DNA from 3 places in the Rhizobium sp. AG855 genome. Region 1 is predicted to be linked to each of the others. Evidence: predicted binding sites of a transcription regulator. Region 1 holds the regulator's gene; each other region holds the start of a gene.
The links. The regulator LexA, encoded in region 1, represses DNA repair genes until DNA is damaged. The targets are predictions, from matches to a motif close to TGTTCNNNNTGTGTTCNG.
Positions count from the first base shown of each region.

Region 2: the regulator LexA is predicted to act here: its motif matches at 4,013-4,030, upstream of dnaE (DNA polymerase III subunit alpha).
Region 3: the regulator LexA is predicted to act here: its motif matches at 4,761-4,778, upstream of DFO46_RS18290 (helicase-related protein).

Region 1 is NZ_RAQG01000003.1:1,633,959-1,639,698, forward strand. It holds gene kdsA (3-deoxy-8-phosphooctulonate synthase) at 1-115, opposite strand, end outside; gene DFO46_RS07900 (VOC family protein) at 112-1,005, opposite strand; gene DFO46_RS07905 (DUF1003 domain-containing protein) at 1,033-1,575, opposite strand; gene lexA (transcriptional repressor LexA) at 1,789-2,502, shown strand; gene DFO46_RS07915 (ComEC/Rec2 family competence protein) at 2,496-5,012, opposite strand; gene gltA (citrate synthase) at 5,287-5,740, shown strand, end outside.
Region 2 is NZ_RAQG01000003.1:1,985,011-1,990,750, forward strand. It holds gene DFO46_RS09790 (L,D-transpeptidase family protein) at 1-272, shown strand, start outside; gene dnaE (DNA polymerase III subunit alpha) at 279-3,779, opposite strand; gene DFO46_RS09800 (ABC transporter ATP-binding protein) at 4,110-4,799, opposite strand; gene DFO46_RS09805 (lipoprotein-releasing ABC transporter permease subunit) at 4,814-5,740, opposite strand, start outside.
Region 3 is NZ_RAQG01000004.1:310,841-316,580, reverse strand. It holds gene DFO46_RS18305 (CarD family transcriptional regulator) at 1-222, opposite strand, end outside; gene fdxA (ferredoxin FdxA) at 607-945, opposite strand; gene DFO46_RS18295 (RNA-binding S4 domain-containing protein) at 1,138-1,548, opposite strand; gene DFO46_RS18290 (helicase-related protein) at 1,550-4,597, opposite strand; gene DFO46_RS18285 (alpha/beta hydrolase) at 4,975-5,740, shown strand, end outside.

The DNA.
Region 1 (5,740 bases):
CGCGGCTTTCCATCTGGCATGGGCCGGCAATCAGGGCAAAGCGGCCCTTCTGCGAGAACACGGCCTTGCCTTCGCCTTCACCGACGACGACTTCGGAATTGGTCACAGTGCTCATTTCAACTCCTCGAAGGCGAAGGCGACGCCCTGGCCCTTTTCCGGCGCGACCACTAGGCGCGCACCCGTTTTGTGATAGCGGACGCCATTAGCAGCGAGGCAGGCTTCTGTCACGCCGAGATCACGGCTCTTGACCACGACCACGGCTGCCAGAAGGCCACGCTCAGAGCGCGAATTCGGAAGTCCGTAATTCGCCGCCAGCCCCTCAGGCGTCAGCGCATCCACGATGGCGTTGGCCGTTGCCATCGACAGGCCGAAGGAATGGGCCGTCACGGCACGCTGGCCCAGCACCGTTTCCAGGAGATATTGGAAGTCGCTCGGATTGTCCTCGCACAGCACGATCCGGGCAAGTCCCACGGCGCCGTTCGCATGGACCAGAAGCGCTCCACGATCGGCCGGCAAGGGGTTCACACGCTGGCACGAAAAGGCAAAGAAATCAGGTGATCGCAGATCGGCAGCAAAGGCGAGCCGGAAAGATCCTTCCACAGTGCGCCCATCGGGAAAGCGGAACTCGCGGGAAAAGCGCAAGAGATCGCCGCCGCTCATTCCTTCGGCGACAAAGCGGGCATGGTCCGCCTCCGCATCGTCGGACTTGACGACAATGGCCGAGAGACCGTCCCCCCGCCGGAAGCGGAACGCCTGATCGCGTGCGACAAAGACATTGCCGATCCTGGCCGCTTCAAGACAGTCTTCGCGGCTGCCGATGGCGAGGGGTTCGAGATAGGTGTCATCGCCGAAAAACACGCAGGCGTTTTCCGTGCCGAAAGGATGGCGGGCGTCTGCGGCGACGGTAAAGCCAAGCTGCGTGAAACGATGCCGGGCGGTATCGAGGTCAATCACCGGCAGGACGAGGTGGTCGACGGCGCGGGGCGCTGGATTTGTTTCAGTCATGACAGAGACCTTCGTTCGCCGAGACACTTAGGAACGGCCCGACTGTTTTGTAAGAGCTTCGATCGCCTGGCGCAGGGTATCGATCTCGGCACGCGTTTCGCGCAGTTCCTTCACCACCTGTTCGTCGATCTTGTGATGAAGGGCGAGAACCTCGATCTCAGCCTTGAGATTGATCTCGTAATCCTTGGCCGCCATGAAGCGGTCCCGTTCCGCCTGGCGATTCTGGCTCATCATGATGATCGGCGCCTGGATGGCTGCGACCATGGACAAAAGAAGATTGAGGAAGATGAAGGGGTAAGCATCAATCGGGCGCGCTGCCAGAATGACCGTGTTGAGAATCACCCAGGCGACCAGAAAGAGCAGGAAGCCGATGATGAAACTCCAGGAACCGCCGATCCGCGCGATGCTGTCTGCCACGCGTTGACCGAAGCTCGAACCGGCAAGGAAATCCTCACCGGCATTCGTCGAAACCGTGCGTCGCTCCCGCGCCTTTTTCAGGACCTTCTTCTCGGCCGATGTCAGTTGATCGACCTGCTTACCGAGCAGGGTCTTTTCCAGGTCTTTCAGCATTTCGATCTTCTCACAGGAGCTTGGAAGGGATCCGACAGGGACAGGTGTCACCCGATTGACAGGGATAGGTCCGATGGCCGCAGTCATCCGGTGACGGTGAAGACGCCTATCGCATTTTCGCGACGGTTGTTCACGGAAATTTATCCACTTGCGGAACACAAATGGAACATATAGTGTCTGTTCTGGATTTGTTTCACAAACGGGGCTCTGCATATGCTGACGCGCAAGCAACAGGAACTGCTTCTCTTCATTCACGAACGGATGAAGGAATCGGGCGTGCCGCCTTCATTCGACGAAATGAAGGATGCCCTCGATCTTGCGTCGAAATCTGGCATTCACCGACTGATCACGGCCCTTGAGGAACGCGGTTTCATTCGCCGGCTTCCCAATCGGGCGCGTGCGCTTGAAGTCATCAAGCTGCCGGAAGCCTATACACCCAGCCTGCAGCCGCGGCGCGGTTTTGCACCGAGTGTCATTGAGGGCAGCCTGGGCAAGACGCCGCCGCCTGTGCCCGCCAGACCGAGTGTCGAAGACCAGAATTCCTCCGTCAGCGTACCGGTCATGGGCCGAATCGCGGCCGGGGTGCCGATCTCGGCCATTCAGAACAACACCCATGACATCACCGTTCCCGCCGAAATGATCGGTGCCGGCGACCATTACGCACTTGAGGTCAAAGGCGATTCGATGATTGACGCCGGCATCCTCGATGGCGATACCGTCATCATCCGCAATGCCTCCAACGCCAATCCGGGCGACATCATCGTCGCACTCGTTGATGACGAAGAAGCAACCTTGAAGCGCTTCCGTCGGCGTGGCGCTTCGATCGCTCTGGAAGCGGCCAATCCGGCTTACGAGACGCGGATTTTCCCGCCGGACCGGGTCAAGATCCAGGGCAAGCTCGTCGGCTTGATCCGCCGATATCACTGACGGACAGGCATTGCGGGATTGTGGGGGCCGTTTTTCCGTTCCGTCTCGCTGTCGCTATCTTTGTCCTTGCTATCTCCTGAGTCTATGCCGTGCTGCCTGGCGGTTTCGCCTGTGCGCCAATCGTAGAGACGATGGATTGTCCAGGGCCGTGGCGGGCCTGACAAGGCGGGCGAGATCTCAATCGTCTTGTCGTGGTGGGCGCCAAGCCGGATTTCCACGGCGCCGCTTGTGCGCAGTGTTGTCTCGCTGAGGAATGTTGCAGTCGACCGGCAGCCTTTCATGCGGCTGCGGCCCCCAAGGATGACGATATCGGCGACGTCGCAGGCAGGTCCGGCAAGATCCGGGCGGTCAACGGTCAACACCGTCCATCCATCAACAAGTTTTGCGGCGCAGGCGCTGCGGATGCAGGTGAAGCGGTCCGTTTTGGCTGTCTGGACCAGTTGCTCGAGCGTTTGTCTCGCCAATTGTATCGTCGCGGAATCCCAGGTTTCTTCCTTCTTCCAGTCTGCAGGCGGCGGGAGCACGGGTGCACTTTCCATACTCGGGGGCAGATGGTGGTCGGCGGCCAGTGCCGGCTGCCATTGATCGAAGAGGAAGGGGGGAGGGCGTTTGCGATTGCTTGCAAGGACCCTCCCCTCCCCCACCCGCTCTTGTTGAGACCAAAAGCCGACCATGCGGCCATCTTCGCTGACCAAGAGGTCCGCCGGCTGTTCGCCAGAACGCAGAAAGGCCGCTGCCAAGGTGACGATGAGAAGCACGGTGCCGCCGTGCCGGAGCCCGGTGTGCAGAAGGGTCATCAGCAGAAGAGCGACCACAACAAGCACCGGAAACCAGGTCGGCTGTCGGGGAATGAAGGCTGCCTCTCCCCAACCGGCGACGGTGTGGGCGACCACCAGCACGAGATCGAGCCCGCCTCCCATGATCCAGAAAAAGGGGGCGTCGAGACCGAACGGCATCGCCAGCATGGCAATGAAGCCCGCCGGCATGACGATGATCGAAATCAGAGGCATGGCGGCAAGGTTGGCCTCCAGCCCGTGCGTCGACAGCCGATGAAAATGGGTAACGGCGAAGATCGCTGTCGAGAGCCCGCCGATCAACGAGGTTGCAAGCGTTCCGCCGACAAACTTGGCGGCAAAGGTCGCCAGTTTTCCAGAGGTGGATGTTGGCGTCGGCCAGATCGAGCGCGGCGCCTTTCTCCAAGCGGCATAACCCGCGATCAATGCTGCGGTTGCGGCAAAGGACATCTGGAAACTCGGCCCCATTACCGCCGAAGGCTGGGCAATCAGGATGATCGTCGCGGCAACGGCCAGATTGCGCAGACTGATGGCAGGTCTGTCGATGAGCACGGCAACCAGCATGATCGCCGTCATGAGATAGGCCCGCAGTGCCGAAACCTGGTAGCCTGAAATGAGGACATAGGCTGTGGCCGCCAACAGCGCACCGCCAGCGGCAATCTTCTTGACCGGATAGCGCTGCGCCAGGCCTGGAAAAAGGCTCAGCAGAGCGCGCAACCCGACAAAGAAGATGCCGGCAGCAAGCGCCATGTTCAGGCCGGAAATTGCGGTGATGTGGGCGAGACCCGACAGGCGCAGCGCGTCCGTCGCCTCCTTCGACATCGAGCGGCGTTCGCCGGTTATGATGGATGCGGCGAATGCGCCGGTGTCTCCGGGCAAGACTTCATGGATACGGTCTGAAATCCGGTCGCGCAGTGAAAACAGCGATTGGTCCACCTGCGTCCACAGATCGCTCTCGGCCGCACGCGCAATCGACGGGCGCTCGGGTGCGCCGAGAAAAAAGCCGACAGCGCCGATGCCGGCGAAATAGCTCTGAAAGGCGAAATCGTTCATGCCGGGCAGCGCCGGCCCCGACGGCGGAGAGAGCCGCACGCGTCCGGTGATCGGGTCACCAATCCGGACCACTCCATGACGGCTGCGGGCCAGCAGCGAGATGCGTTGCGGAGGGCGCCGAAGTACGGGGTCTGCGGTTGCGGACAAACGGATGACATAGCGCCATTCGCCAGCGGCCCCTGCCTCCCGCCGCTCCACCACTCCGGTCACCGTCGTTACCACCGGGGCGTCAAGAATGATCGTCGCCATCCTCCGCGTTTCCGCGTCCGCCAGCAGCATTCCGGCGACCACCATCAAGGCCGCCAGGGACAGCGCCCGGCGGTTCGTTCCGGCAAGACTGAACCAAAGGGCGATCAGGGAAAGTGGCAGAAGTGCCAACAGGATCGTCGTCGACGGGGGCACAGGGAGGCTGAACCAGACAACTTCACCAAGACCCATACAGACAGGAACAAAGTGGAAGAGGTGGCCCTGCCCGCTCTCCTTGCCAGCAGCAATGCGTATCTCTGCGGGCAGGCTCCGGAGCCTCACGTTGAGGCGCGCGACCCGGCTCCTGGTGGGGCGGGAGACCGGATGATCGGTGCGCAATGGCGGCGCGAATTCGCCAAGCGGCGCGCGCAACGCCTCCCCCTCGACATCAGGATTATTCTCGCGCAGATGCACCATCTGAACTCAACCCGCAGCCCGGCGAAAAACGCGGGCGCAGAGCAGAATAGGCCATCCGCACCAGACAATCAAAGCGTGTGTCAGACACTCCGCCAAACGCAAATCAACATGCAAATCGATTAGAACCGTCCGGTTCGATTGGCGTCGATTTCGCAACGCACAATTTGCCCTTTGGATAGCTTGGCATTAACTTCCGTATCATATAGCTACATCAACACGCTTAACCGATGGCGGCTTTTTGGAGACGCCTTCCCGCCAATTCCGGAGGATTAGCATGACGGACAAAAGCGCTTCTTTGAAACTCGGGGACAAGACGGTCGACCTGACTGTCAAGGGCGGCACGATCGGCCCTGACGTGATCGACATCGCGGCCCTCTACAAACACACCGGCGCCTTTACCTACGATCCGGGCTTCACCTCCACCGCGTCCTGCGAATCCAAGATCACCTATATCGACGGCGACGAAGGCACGCTGCTTCATCGCGGCTATCCGATCGAACAGCTCGCCGACAAGGGCGACTTCCTTGAAGTCTGCTATCTGCTGCTCTACGGCGAACTGCCGACGCCGGCACAGAAGAAAGACTTCGACTACCGCGTCACGCACCACACCATGGTGCACGAGCAGATGAGCAAGTTCTTCTCCGGCTATCGCCGCGACGCCCATCCGATGGCCGTCATGGTCGGCACTGTCGGCGCGCTCTCGGCCTTCTATCACGACTCGACCGACA
Region 2 (5,740 bases), 350 kb from region 1:
TCAAGGGCAAGGTGGAATGGCGCAGCGTCAGTATCGAGAACCATCTGCCCGCCCCAACGCTGAAGCGCCTGGGCATTACCGAGCCTGCCGATGACGTCAACCGCGTGACGGCAGAAGACGCTCTCGCCCGGCTCGACATCCCGGGCGATGTCAGAGCGAAGATCGAGACCATGCTGAGCGAAGGCTCATCCATCACGATCTCCGACAGCGGGATCGGCCCGGAGACCGGCGACGGGACCGATTTCATCACCGTGACGCGCAAGAAGGGGTGAGCGCCCTCACACCAGTTCGACATCCAGCACGCCCGGCGTCGAGCGCATGGCAGCGGCGATTTCCGGGGAGATGCGGAAGCGCTCGGTGAGTTCGACCTCGATCTCGCGCTTGCCCTCGTCCTTGATGACGATGAAGGACACCAGGCCATCGCCGCGGGCATTGAGGTGGGCAGCGACCGCGCGCAAGGGGCCGGAATCGCGTACATAGACACGCATCGCCTTCTGCATGCGGATCGACTGCTCCTCCAGCGACTGTGCCGTCTGAATGCGCAGACCGACACCTTCCGGACGCTCTTCGGCGGCGACCGTGATGACCAGCGACTTGCCGGATTCGAGCAGGTCGCGATACTGGTTAAGCCCTTCTGAGAAGAGCACCGCTTCATACTGGCCGGAGGCATCCGAGAAGGTGACGATGCCCATCTTGTTGCCGGTGCGCGTTTTCCGCTCCTGCTTCGAGATCACGGTTCCGGCCAGACGCCCAGCTGTCGCCCCCTGTTTTACCGCGACCGAAAAATCGGCAAAGTTCTGGACGCGCAGCTTGTCGAGCAGGCTGCGATAGGCATCCAGCGGGTGGGCCGAGAGATAAAATCCGAGCACCTGGAACTCGCGCATCAGCTTTTCCGAGGAGAGCCAGGGCGTATAGGGCGCAAAGGCGATCTGCTCCGGACCGCTGGCGCCGCCTGAACCGAACATGTCGGACTGGCCGCTCACGGCATTTTCCTGGGCACGCTGAGCATAACCCATGATGCGGTCGAGGCTGCCGATCAGTTCGGCGCGGTCACGGCCGAAGCAGTCGAAGGCACCCGCGGCGATCAGGCTTTCGAAGACGCGGCGGTTGATCTGCTTGGGGTCGATGCGCAAGCAGAAATCCTCGAGGCTTGCGAACGGCGTATCGCCGCGCACCTCGACGATGTGTTCGACGGCATTTTCGCCGACGCCCTTGATGGCCGCCAGCGCGTAATAGATGCGGTTCGGGCCGGTCTGGAAATGGCGGTACGAGGTCTGGACCGACGGCGGCACCACCTCGATGCCAAGGCGGCCGGCATCCTGGCGGAAGTCGACCAGCTTTTCGGTGTTGGCCATATCGAGCGTCATCGACGCTGCCAAGAACTCGACCGGGTAATGCGCCTTCATATAGGCGGTCTGGTAGGAGACGATGGCGTAGGCGGCGGCATGCGACTTGTTGAAGCCGTAGTTTGCAAACTTGGCGAGCAGTTCGAAGATATTGTTGGCCTGCGGCTTGGAGACGCCATTCTTCATCGCACCGTCGACGAAACGGGCCGACTGCTGGTCCATCTCGGCCTTGATCTTCTTACCCATGGCGCGGCGCAGAAGGTCGGCTTCGCCGAGCGAATAGCCTGAGAGCACCTGGGCGATCTGCATGACCTGCTCCTGGTAGACGATAACGCCCTGCGTTTCCTTCAGGAGATAGTCGATCTTGGGGTGGACGGAGGCCAGTTCCTCCTCGCCGTGTTTGCGGGCATTGTAGACGGGGATGTTCTCCATCGGACCCGGGCGATAGAGCGCCACAAGCGCGATGATGTCCTCGATGCAGTCGGGGCGCATGCCGATGAGGGCCTTGCGCATGCCGGCGCTTTCCACCTGGAACACGCCGACGGTTTCGCCGCGCGAGAGCATCTCGTAGGTGAGCGTGTCATCGAGCGGGATCGCCGCCAGATCCACCTTGTGGCCGCGCTGCTCGACGACGAAATCGACGGCGGTTTTGAGCACCGTCAGCGTCTTCAGGCCGAGGAAGTCGAATTTGACCAGGCCGGCCTGCTCGACCCATTTCATGTTGAACTGGGTGACCGGCATATCGGAGCGCGGATCGCGATACATCGGCACCAGCTTCGACAGCGGGCGGTCCCCGATGACGATACCGGCGGCGTGCGTCGAGGCGTGGCGGTAGAGACCTTCGATCTTCTGGGCGATTTCGAGCAGACGCGCGACAACAGGCTCTTCGGCGGCCGCTTCCTGGAGCTTGGGTTCCTCCTCGATCGCCTTGGAGAGTGGCGTCGGGTTGGCGGGATTGTTCGGCACGAGCTTGCAGATCTTGTCGACCTGCCCATAGGACATTTCCAACACGCGGCCGACGTCGCGCAGAGCGGCACGCGCCTGCAGCGATCCGAAGGTGATGATCTGTCCCACCTGCTCGCGGCCGTATTTCCGCTGCACATAACGAATGACCTCTTCGCGGCGCTCCTGGCAGAAGTCGATATCGAAGTCAGGCATCGAGACGCGTTCCGGATTGAGGAAGCGTTCGAACAGCAGCGAGAAGCGCAAGGGGTCGACGTCGGTGATGGTCAGCGCGTAGGCGACCAACGAACCCGCACCCGAACCGCGGCCCGGACCGACCGGAATATCATGCTGCTTGGCCCACTTGATGAAGTCCGAAACGATGAGGAAGTAGCCTGGGAACTTCATGCGCTCGATGACCGAGAGCTCGAATTCCAGCCGTTCGCGATAGTCCTTCTCCTCGTAACCCGGCGCCATGCCCAAGGCGGCGAGACGATTGTCGAGACCCTCGATTGCCTGGCGGCGAAGCTCCAGCGCTTCCTCGCGTTCCGCCTCTTCCGGATCGTCGCTCCCGCCGGTGAATCGCGGCAGGATCGGCTTACGGGTGGAGAGTACGAAGGAGCAGCGCCGGGCGATTTCGACCGTATTGTCCAGGGCTTCCGGCAGGTCGGAAAACAAGGCCTGCATTTCGGCACGGCTCTTGAGGTAATGGTCCGGTGTCAGGCGGAAGCGATCATCATTCGACACGATGGCGTTATGGGCGACCGCCATCAACGCGTCATGGGCATCGTAATCATCGCGCGCCGGGAAGAAGGCTTCGTTCGTTGCCACCAGCGGCAGGTCATGGTCGTAAGCAAGTTGCACCATGCGGCGCTCGTGGCTGCGGTCGTAGTTGCCATGGCGCTGCAATTCGACATAGAGGCGATCACCGAAGAGATCCTTCAGGGTCAAAAGGCGCGTTTGTGCCTGCGTTGCATGCCCATCGCGCAGCGGGCGATCAACAGGCCCACCGCCTGCACCGGTCAATGCAATCAGGCCCTCGGTGCCGCTTTCCCTCAGCCAGGAGACCTTGACATGCACCGGCTGGCCGGCATCGCCGCCGAGATAGGCGCGACTGACCAGATCGACAAGACGCTCATAACCCGCAGCATCCGAGGCAAGCACGACGATGGCCGGCAGATCCGGCATATGGCCATTGCCGCCCCGCTTCTCACCGGTCGAGTCTTCCATATCGATCGACAGCTGGCAGCCGATAATGGGCTGTACGCCATCACCGATCGCCTTCTGGGAGAATTCGAGCGCGACAAAGAGATTATTGGTGTCGGTAATCGCAATCGCCGGCTGGTCGTCGGAGACGGCCTTGCCAAGGATTTTTTTCAGCGGGAGCGCACCTTCGAGTAGAGAATAGGCCGAATGCACCCGAAGATGCACGAAGCCCGGTCCCGTCAGCGATCCGGAAGGTGCGTCGATCCCGCTTGTGCTCTCGCCCATACCGTCCATTCCTCGCATTACATTGAATCACCGAGATTTTCGATGTTCGCGTCTGCGAAGTCCAGTCACGTTTGTGGCGATCGGCAGGTGTCTACAGGTTTCGTCGATGCCCGCTCACAGAGCGAGCATCAGGAGGGTCATGCTGGCAACGAATACGGCCATGGAGGTGAATGCAGCAACGTCACGAATAATTTCGGTCATGTCTGTCTCCTATTTCCTCTATGTTTGTATTTTGTTCCCTTCTTGTTCTTCTGTCAACCCTAAAAAAGCCAAGGCACGCACGGGAACAAAATTCCCACTCGCGCAACGAAACCAAGGATGTAGAGTGGATCAGGCCTGGATTTCGACGACCTTGCCGTCGATGAGCGTCACGCAACGATCCATGCGCCGCGCAATCTCGTGATTGTGGGTCGCGATCATCGCCGACAGGCCCGACTGGCGCACAAGCGCTTCGAGGGCGGAGAAGACATAGGACGCCGTCTCGGGATCGAGATTGCCGGTCGGCTCATCCGCGAGCAGGACAAGCGGTGCGTTGGCAACGGCGCGGGCAATCGCCACGCGCTGCTGCTCGCCGCCGGAAAGTTCGGCCGGACGATGATCGGCACGGTGGCCGACGCGCATATAGTCGAGCAACTGCTTGGCGCGCTCGGCCGCTTCCTTGCGGGTCAGGCCGGCGATCAACTGCGGCATCATCACATTCTCAAGCGCTGAGAATTCCGGCAGCAGGTGGTGGAACTGATAGACGAAGCCGACGGAGTTGCGGCGCATTGCGGTCCGCTGTTCGTCGGGCAGCTCCTGGCAGGCAACGCCCCCCAGTGTCACTTCGCCGGCATCCGGATGCTCCAGGAGACCCGCGACATGCAGAAGTGTCGACTTGCCCGTGCCCGAGGGAGCGACCAGCGCCACCGTCTCACCGGTGCGCAGGGTAAAATCAGCCCCCTTCAGGATCGAGAGCACGGTTTCGCCCTGACCGTAATGGCGGTCGATGCCGGTGAGAGACAGAACGATGTCGTTGGCCATCGGGATCGGCATCCTTATTCGTAACGCAGGGCCTGGACAGGATCCAGGCGCGAGGCCCGCCAGGCCGGGAAGATGGTCGCCATGAAGGACAGGCTGAGCGCCATGACCACGACAGAGACCGTCTCGCTGACATTCATGTCGGCGGGCAGCTGGCTGAGGAAATAGAGTTCGGGGTCGAACAGAACGGTGCCCGAGATCCAGGAGAAGAACTGGCGGATGCTCTCGATGTTCAGACAGACGATGATGCCGAGCGCGACGCCTGCAAATGTGCCCGCTGTGCCGATGGCAGCGCCCGTCATGAAGAAGATGCGCATGATGGCGCCCGAGGTCGCCCCCATGGTACGCAGGATCGCGATGTCGCTCGCCTTGTCCTTCACCAGCATGATCAGGCCGGAGATGATGTTGAGAGCGGCGACGAGCACGATCAGTGTCAGGATCATGAACATGACGTTGCGCTCGACCTGCAGGGCCGAGAAGAAGGTCTGGTTGCGCTGGCGCCAGTCCGTGACGAAGATCTGCCGGCCAGCGGCCTGTTCGATCAGCGGCCGCAGCCGGTCGACGTCGTCGGGGTTGTCGATGAACAGTTCGATCGACTGAACGATGCCTTCGACGTTGAAATAGAGCTGCGCCTCTTCAAGCGGCATGTAGATGATCGAGGCATCATATTCCGACATGCCGATCTCGAAGATGCCGGAGACGGGATAGGATTTGACCCGCGGATTGACGCCAAGCGGCGTGATATCGCCTTCCGGGGAAACAAGCGTGATCGTATCGCCAGCCGACAGGCCGAGCTGTGCTGCCATGCGCGAGCCGATCAACACGCCCTGCCCTGCGGCAAAGCCGACCATGTCACCTTGGCGTATGTTCGAGGAGACAACGGAGAGCTTGGTGAGGTCATCGGGTCGAATGCCCCGGACCAGAGCGCCGCTGCCCGCCCCTTC
Region 3 (5,740 bases), on a different contig from region 1:
GGAGAGCTTGCGCATGCCGATGCTCACGGCCTTGGCGACCGGAACTTTCAGGCGCATCTTGTCCTTCTCGAAATCGATGACGAAAAGCTCAAGCTTCATGCCCGCCACTTCTTGCTCTTCGATAGCGGTGATGGTACCCACGCCGTGGGCAGGGTAGACGATCGACTCGCCGGTCTTGAAACCATGGCGCGCCGAGGAATTTTTCTTCTGCTGGGTCGTCATTCTATTCAAACACTCCCTGTTTTGCTCCCGGCATAATGCCGGCGCCGGGTCGGTCAGGCCCGGATGAGATGGAGAAGCCGCAAGGTCTGCCATCCTGATCCTTTCCGTCACAGAAAAACATCACCCTCGTCGCGACGGCGACACGACACGAAAGTGTCGTCTATGTCACGTAGACCGCGTCGGTGGTGAAGTTGCTTTCGTGATGGCTTAGGGCACACAAGTGCCACAAAGTGGAACAGTTCCAAGACGCTATCACAAAAAGACGAGGAAATCAATATTTTAGTGCAACGCGCCATAAAGCTGGCGCACTCGGCGCCAGATTCTGGTCTCAGCGATGAAAATTAAGGCATGCGCAGGAAGCGTATACCGGCATCTGTCGCGAGTTTAGTCGCCGGAACCAGGCTGCTCGGAAAAGAACTTTTCGAACTTGCCGTCGACGCCGTCCATTTCCTTGGCTTCCGGCATCGGATCCTTCTTCACCGTGATGTTCGGCCAGATCTTCGCATAGTCCGCATTGATCTTCAGCCACTTGTCGAGACCCGGTTCGGTATCCGGCTTGATCGCCTCTGCCGGACATTCCGGCTCGCAAACGCCACAGTCGATGCATTCGTCCGGATGAATGACGAGGAAGTTTTCGCCCTCGTAGAAGCAGTCGACCGGGCAGACCTCGACACAATCGGTGTATTTGCAGCGGATGCAGTTGTCAGTGACGATATAGGTCATGCGGCACTCCAGGATGACGTTCGCAAACGGCAGGAAAGAGAACGAACACGTTGTTCCGTCTGGCCTTGGTGGCTGAAAACGGAGGCTCGTGCCCCACCGGGATTTCTGTCGGACAGGGTTGTGAGCTACTGTGTAATCGGAATCAAGGCAAGGATAAACAATCCGCTATTCTGCCGCAGGCGGACAAATTTTCTAATCGTCACCCCAATCGGGCCCGGACCTGAGATCTCGAAGCGCGCGCGCCTCTTTCTTGGTTGGTCGTCCCGATCCTGGCGCACGGACCGCCTGGTCCAAAGGCGAGAACGGCCCCTTCTCGCGCGGAGGAGTGAGGTCCTCATAGAGAAGGCGAGCCTCTTCATAAGGTCCCCGGCGCTCACCCGGAAGCTTGACGACCAGAACCAGATCGCGCTCGGGCATGGCAATCTCCAGCCTGTCGCCGATCTTCAATCCATGGCTCGGCTGGCGAACGGTCGCGCCATTGACCTTCACATGACCGGCTGACACCCGCTCCTGGGCAAGGCTGCGTGATTTTGCCACACGGGCGAAGAAGAGCCACTTGTCGATGCGCTGACGCGAACCGCTGTGTGGCTGCTTCTCGTCCATGTCACTTCTTCATCTGTTCCTTAAGCGCGGCCAGCTTGGCGAAGGGCGAATCCGGATCAACTGGCTTCTCCTTGCGCGGCGGCTTGGCTTCGAAGCGCGCGGGCTGCGACTTGTTGGCATCGCGCTCCGGCCGCGGGCCGCGATCCTTGCGATCACCGCGGTCCTGACGCTCGCCCTTGCCGGCAAACTTGCCACGTCCGCCTTCCGGCTGGTCGCGACGGCCGTCCGGGCGGCGGTTATCGCGGCGATTGTCACCGCGCGGCTCACCCGTTGCCTGCCCATCGCCCGCAGCGGCACGCTGGCCATGATTGGCCCCGCGACGATCACCGGCAGGCCGACCGGCAGGACGCTGGTTGTCGTTGCGACCACCCGGCCGCCACAGAAGAACCGGTTTAGGCTCGGCAGCATCGGCAGGCTCTGCGCCTGCAACACCCTCTTCAGCGACCGTGACATTTTCCGGAGCAGCCGCTTCGGCTGCCGGCTCGGACACCGCCGGCTCCGGCTCTGCATCCACTGCAGGCTGGTCGGCATCGTCAACGGTGTCAGCCTCGGGCTTCGCAGCCTCGGCAGTTTCCGAAGCGCTCGGCTTGTGGGCGGCCAGGAAGGCGGCTGCTTCTTCGGCACTCACGCTGTCGGCACGGTAACCGAGACCCTTCAGGATCTCTTCCATGTCGTCAGGGGTTGCCCCAAGGATCGACAGCATGGCAGTCGTCGTGACGAAGCGTCGCCCGTCATAGGCGCCATCCGGACGGGCGTTCGAGCCCGGCTTCCACTGCAACAGAGGACGGATCAGATCAGCCAGACGCTCCAGGATATCGATGCGCACGGCGCGCTTGCCGAGGAAGCGGAAGCCAGCGAGCTTGTAGAACATGCGCTCATAGCTGGCATCGGTGACCACAGAAGTACGACCGGCGGCAAGCACCGGAATGAGATCACCATAACCCGGCTTGTCCAGGCCATCATGCTTCAGGGCCCAGAGAAGCGTGATCAGTTCCGCCGGAGCAGGCTTGAGCAGCGCCGGCATGAAGATGTGATAGGCACCGAAACGCACGCCGTAGCGTCGCATGGAAGCGCGACCATCCTGATCAAGCGACTTGACGTCGTCGGCGACATCGCGGCGGAAGAGGACGCCCAGGTTCTCGACGAGCTGGAAGGCGAGACCCTTGGCCAGACCCTGCAGGTCTTCGGCACGCGAGAGGTCGTCGAGCGGCTTCAGCACGGTCGAGATGTGATGATTGACGAAGCGCTCGATACGGGCTGCCACGTGATCACGGGCGGCACCCGTCAGTTGCTCGTCGGCCAAAACAATAACGCGCGGGTGAAGGATGTGGTCGGTGCCGACAAGGCGGGCGACCGGATCGCCGACCCAGCGCACCAAGCCGTCCGAGCCGATGGCAAGGTCGCCATTGCCGGATGCATGCAGCCGCGCGGCTCGCGCCTCGAATTCGAGTGCCAATGCCCGATGGGCCGCAGCCTCAACAGCCTTGGCATCCGGACCTTCCATGCCGGAAATCGGCGTGAACCGGAAACCGGAGAGTTGTCCCATGGCATGGCCTTCCACGAAGACATCGCCGTTCACACTGATTTCAGCTTCCAACATTGCATTCTCTCTCAAGCGCTTCATGAGCACAGATGTCCTGCGATCAACAAAGCGTTTCGTCAACCGTTCATGTAACGCATCGGACAATCGGTCTTCGATTTCCCGCGTCTTTTCTTGCCAGTGTGTCGGATCGGCAAGCCAGCCGGGCCGATTCGACACGTAAGTCCAGGTTCTTATCTGCGCGATTCGCGCCGATAATGTATCAATCTCACCATCCGTACGATCGGCCCGACGCACTTGATCGGCGAGAAAATCTTCATTCACCGTACCGCGCCGAACCAGATCGAAATAAAGGCTCTGGATGAGGTCTGCATGCTGTGCCGGTGTAATGCGCCGATAGTCGGGCAGTGCGCAGGCCTCCCAGAGTTTTTCGACACGCTCCGGCCGGTCTGCGATATCGGCGATCTCCGGATAGCGCGACAGGAACTCCAGCGCCTGCTGGTCCGTCGCCGGAAGGGCCCGCGTCAATCCTTCGATCCTCGGAACGGCGTCGAGGCTGCGTTGCAGGCCTGCAATCGACGAATAATCGAATTGCGCAGTGCGCCACTGCAAGACTTTGACCGGATCGAAGACATGCGTCTCCAACCGCTCCACCAGTTCGTCATCGAAGGGATTGACCCGCCCGGTCACCCCGAAAGTGCCATCCTTGATATGGCGCCCGGCACGCCCTGCAATCTGCCCGAGCTCGCCGGAATTCAGATTGCGGAACTGGTATCCATCGAACTTTCTATCCTGCGCGAAGGCAACATGATCGACATCAAGGTTAAGGCCCATGCCGATCGCGTCTGTGGCAACGAGATATTCGACGTCACCCTCCTGATATAGGCCGACCTGCGCATTGCGGGTCCGGGGACTGAGGGCCCCGAGGACCACGGCGGCACCACCACGCTGGCGGCGGATGAGCTCGGCGATCGCATAAACCTCGTCGGCCGAAAAGGCGACGATGGCCGTGCGCTGCGGCAGGCGAGTAATTTTCTTCTGCCCGGCATAGAAAAGCTGCGACAGGCGCGGGCGTTCGACGATCGTGATCCCCGGCAGCAGCTGCAGCAGGATCGATTTCATCGTAGCCGACCCGAGCAGCAGCGTCTCTTCGCGACCGCGCAGATGCAGGAGGCGATCAGTGAAGATATGCCCCCTTTCGAGGTCACCCGCCAATTGGATCTCGTCGATAGCGACGAACGCGGCTTTTGTTTCGCGCGGAAGAGCCTCGACCGTGCAGACCGAGAAACGGGCGTTCGGCGGGCTGATCTTCTCTTCGCCGGTCACCAGAGCAACGTTTTTTACGCCGACCCGCTCGACCACCCGCGTGTAGACTTCGCGCGCCAGCAAGCGCAACGGCAGGCCGATCATACCCGACCCATGGGCGACCATGCGTTCGATGGCGAAATGGGTCTTACCGGTATTCGTCGGCCCCAGCACAGCAGAAACGCCGCGACCGCTCAAAATCATGGGGTGGGAATTCAATGACCGCTCCACTTGTCGGACGCCCGTCTCCTCGACGTCAGGCTGCCCTTGGCCAACACATGGCGACGAACACGGGCAAAGGCAAGTCGCGAGTCAGAAAGCCCCGGAAAAACCTGACAACTGTCTGATCGGAATCAATTTTCCACGGTGGAACACTGAGCGAACGAATCGGCGACGAATCGTTGACTCGGCTGAGTCCGGCTTTGTTCACGGCTAGATGTCGAAATGAGTCGGGCACTTCGACACAAAATGCTGAATCATCGGAATCGCTTAGGGCAACCGCAAATGCCCGGCGACAAGCTGATAGCCCTCGTGGAACCTCGGTCTTCATCACAGCGTTTTGGGCGTCGAGGTACCCTATGATGACGCTGACACCCCCACCTGCCCACTGGATCGGATCCGGAGAGATCCAGCAAAATTTCGTCCTGATTCACGGCATGGTCATGGCCCCCTCCTTTTGGGAGGCCTATGCGCCAGCCGCCGTGCGTCATGGTCAATCGCTCGCTTATCCTCTGCCCGGTCATCACCCATGGCATCTCGACAAGCCGGGCCAGTCACCCCAGGCACAAGAGGTTGCCAGTGCCTATGCAAGCGCAATCAGACGCGATTTCGGCGGCGAACCGGTCAATCTTGTCGGTCATTCCACGGGCGGCTTCGTGGCCCTGCTGATCGCACGCGATTATCCCGAACTCGTGAAATCCGTCATCTTGATCGGCGCCTTTGCCTGTGGCCGCTTCGAGGGGCAGGAGCGGCTGGCGGCCCGTCTCCTGCGCGTGCCGCATGTCGGCCCATATCTCTTTCGACAATTCTTCAACCGCTGGATCGCAACACCCGAACAATTCCGCTGGGGTTCCATCGAATGCGTCTACGACAAGAACTGCCCCTGGCAGAACGAAAAGGCGACCGAGGCGATGGAGGAAGTCCGCCAGCAATTGGCCCGCGCGCGACCCGAAGACATAGCGGCGTGTATCCGCTTTATGTCCGACACGAGCCTGCTCCACGATCTGGCCAAGATCACCGTCCCCGTTCTCAATATTGTCGGCAACAATGATGCAATCGTTCCGCCCGCTCATCAGTTGCGTGTTTCCCGGTTGATGAAGCGCGTTCAGACCGTCATCCTCAACAATT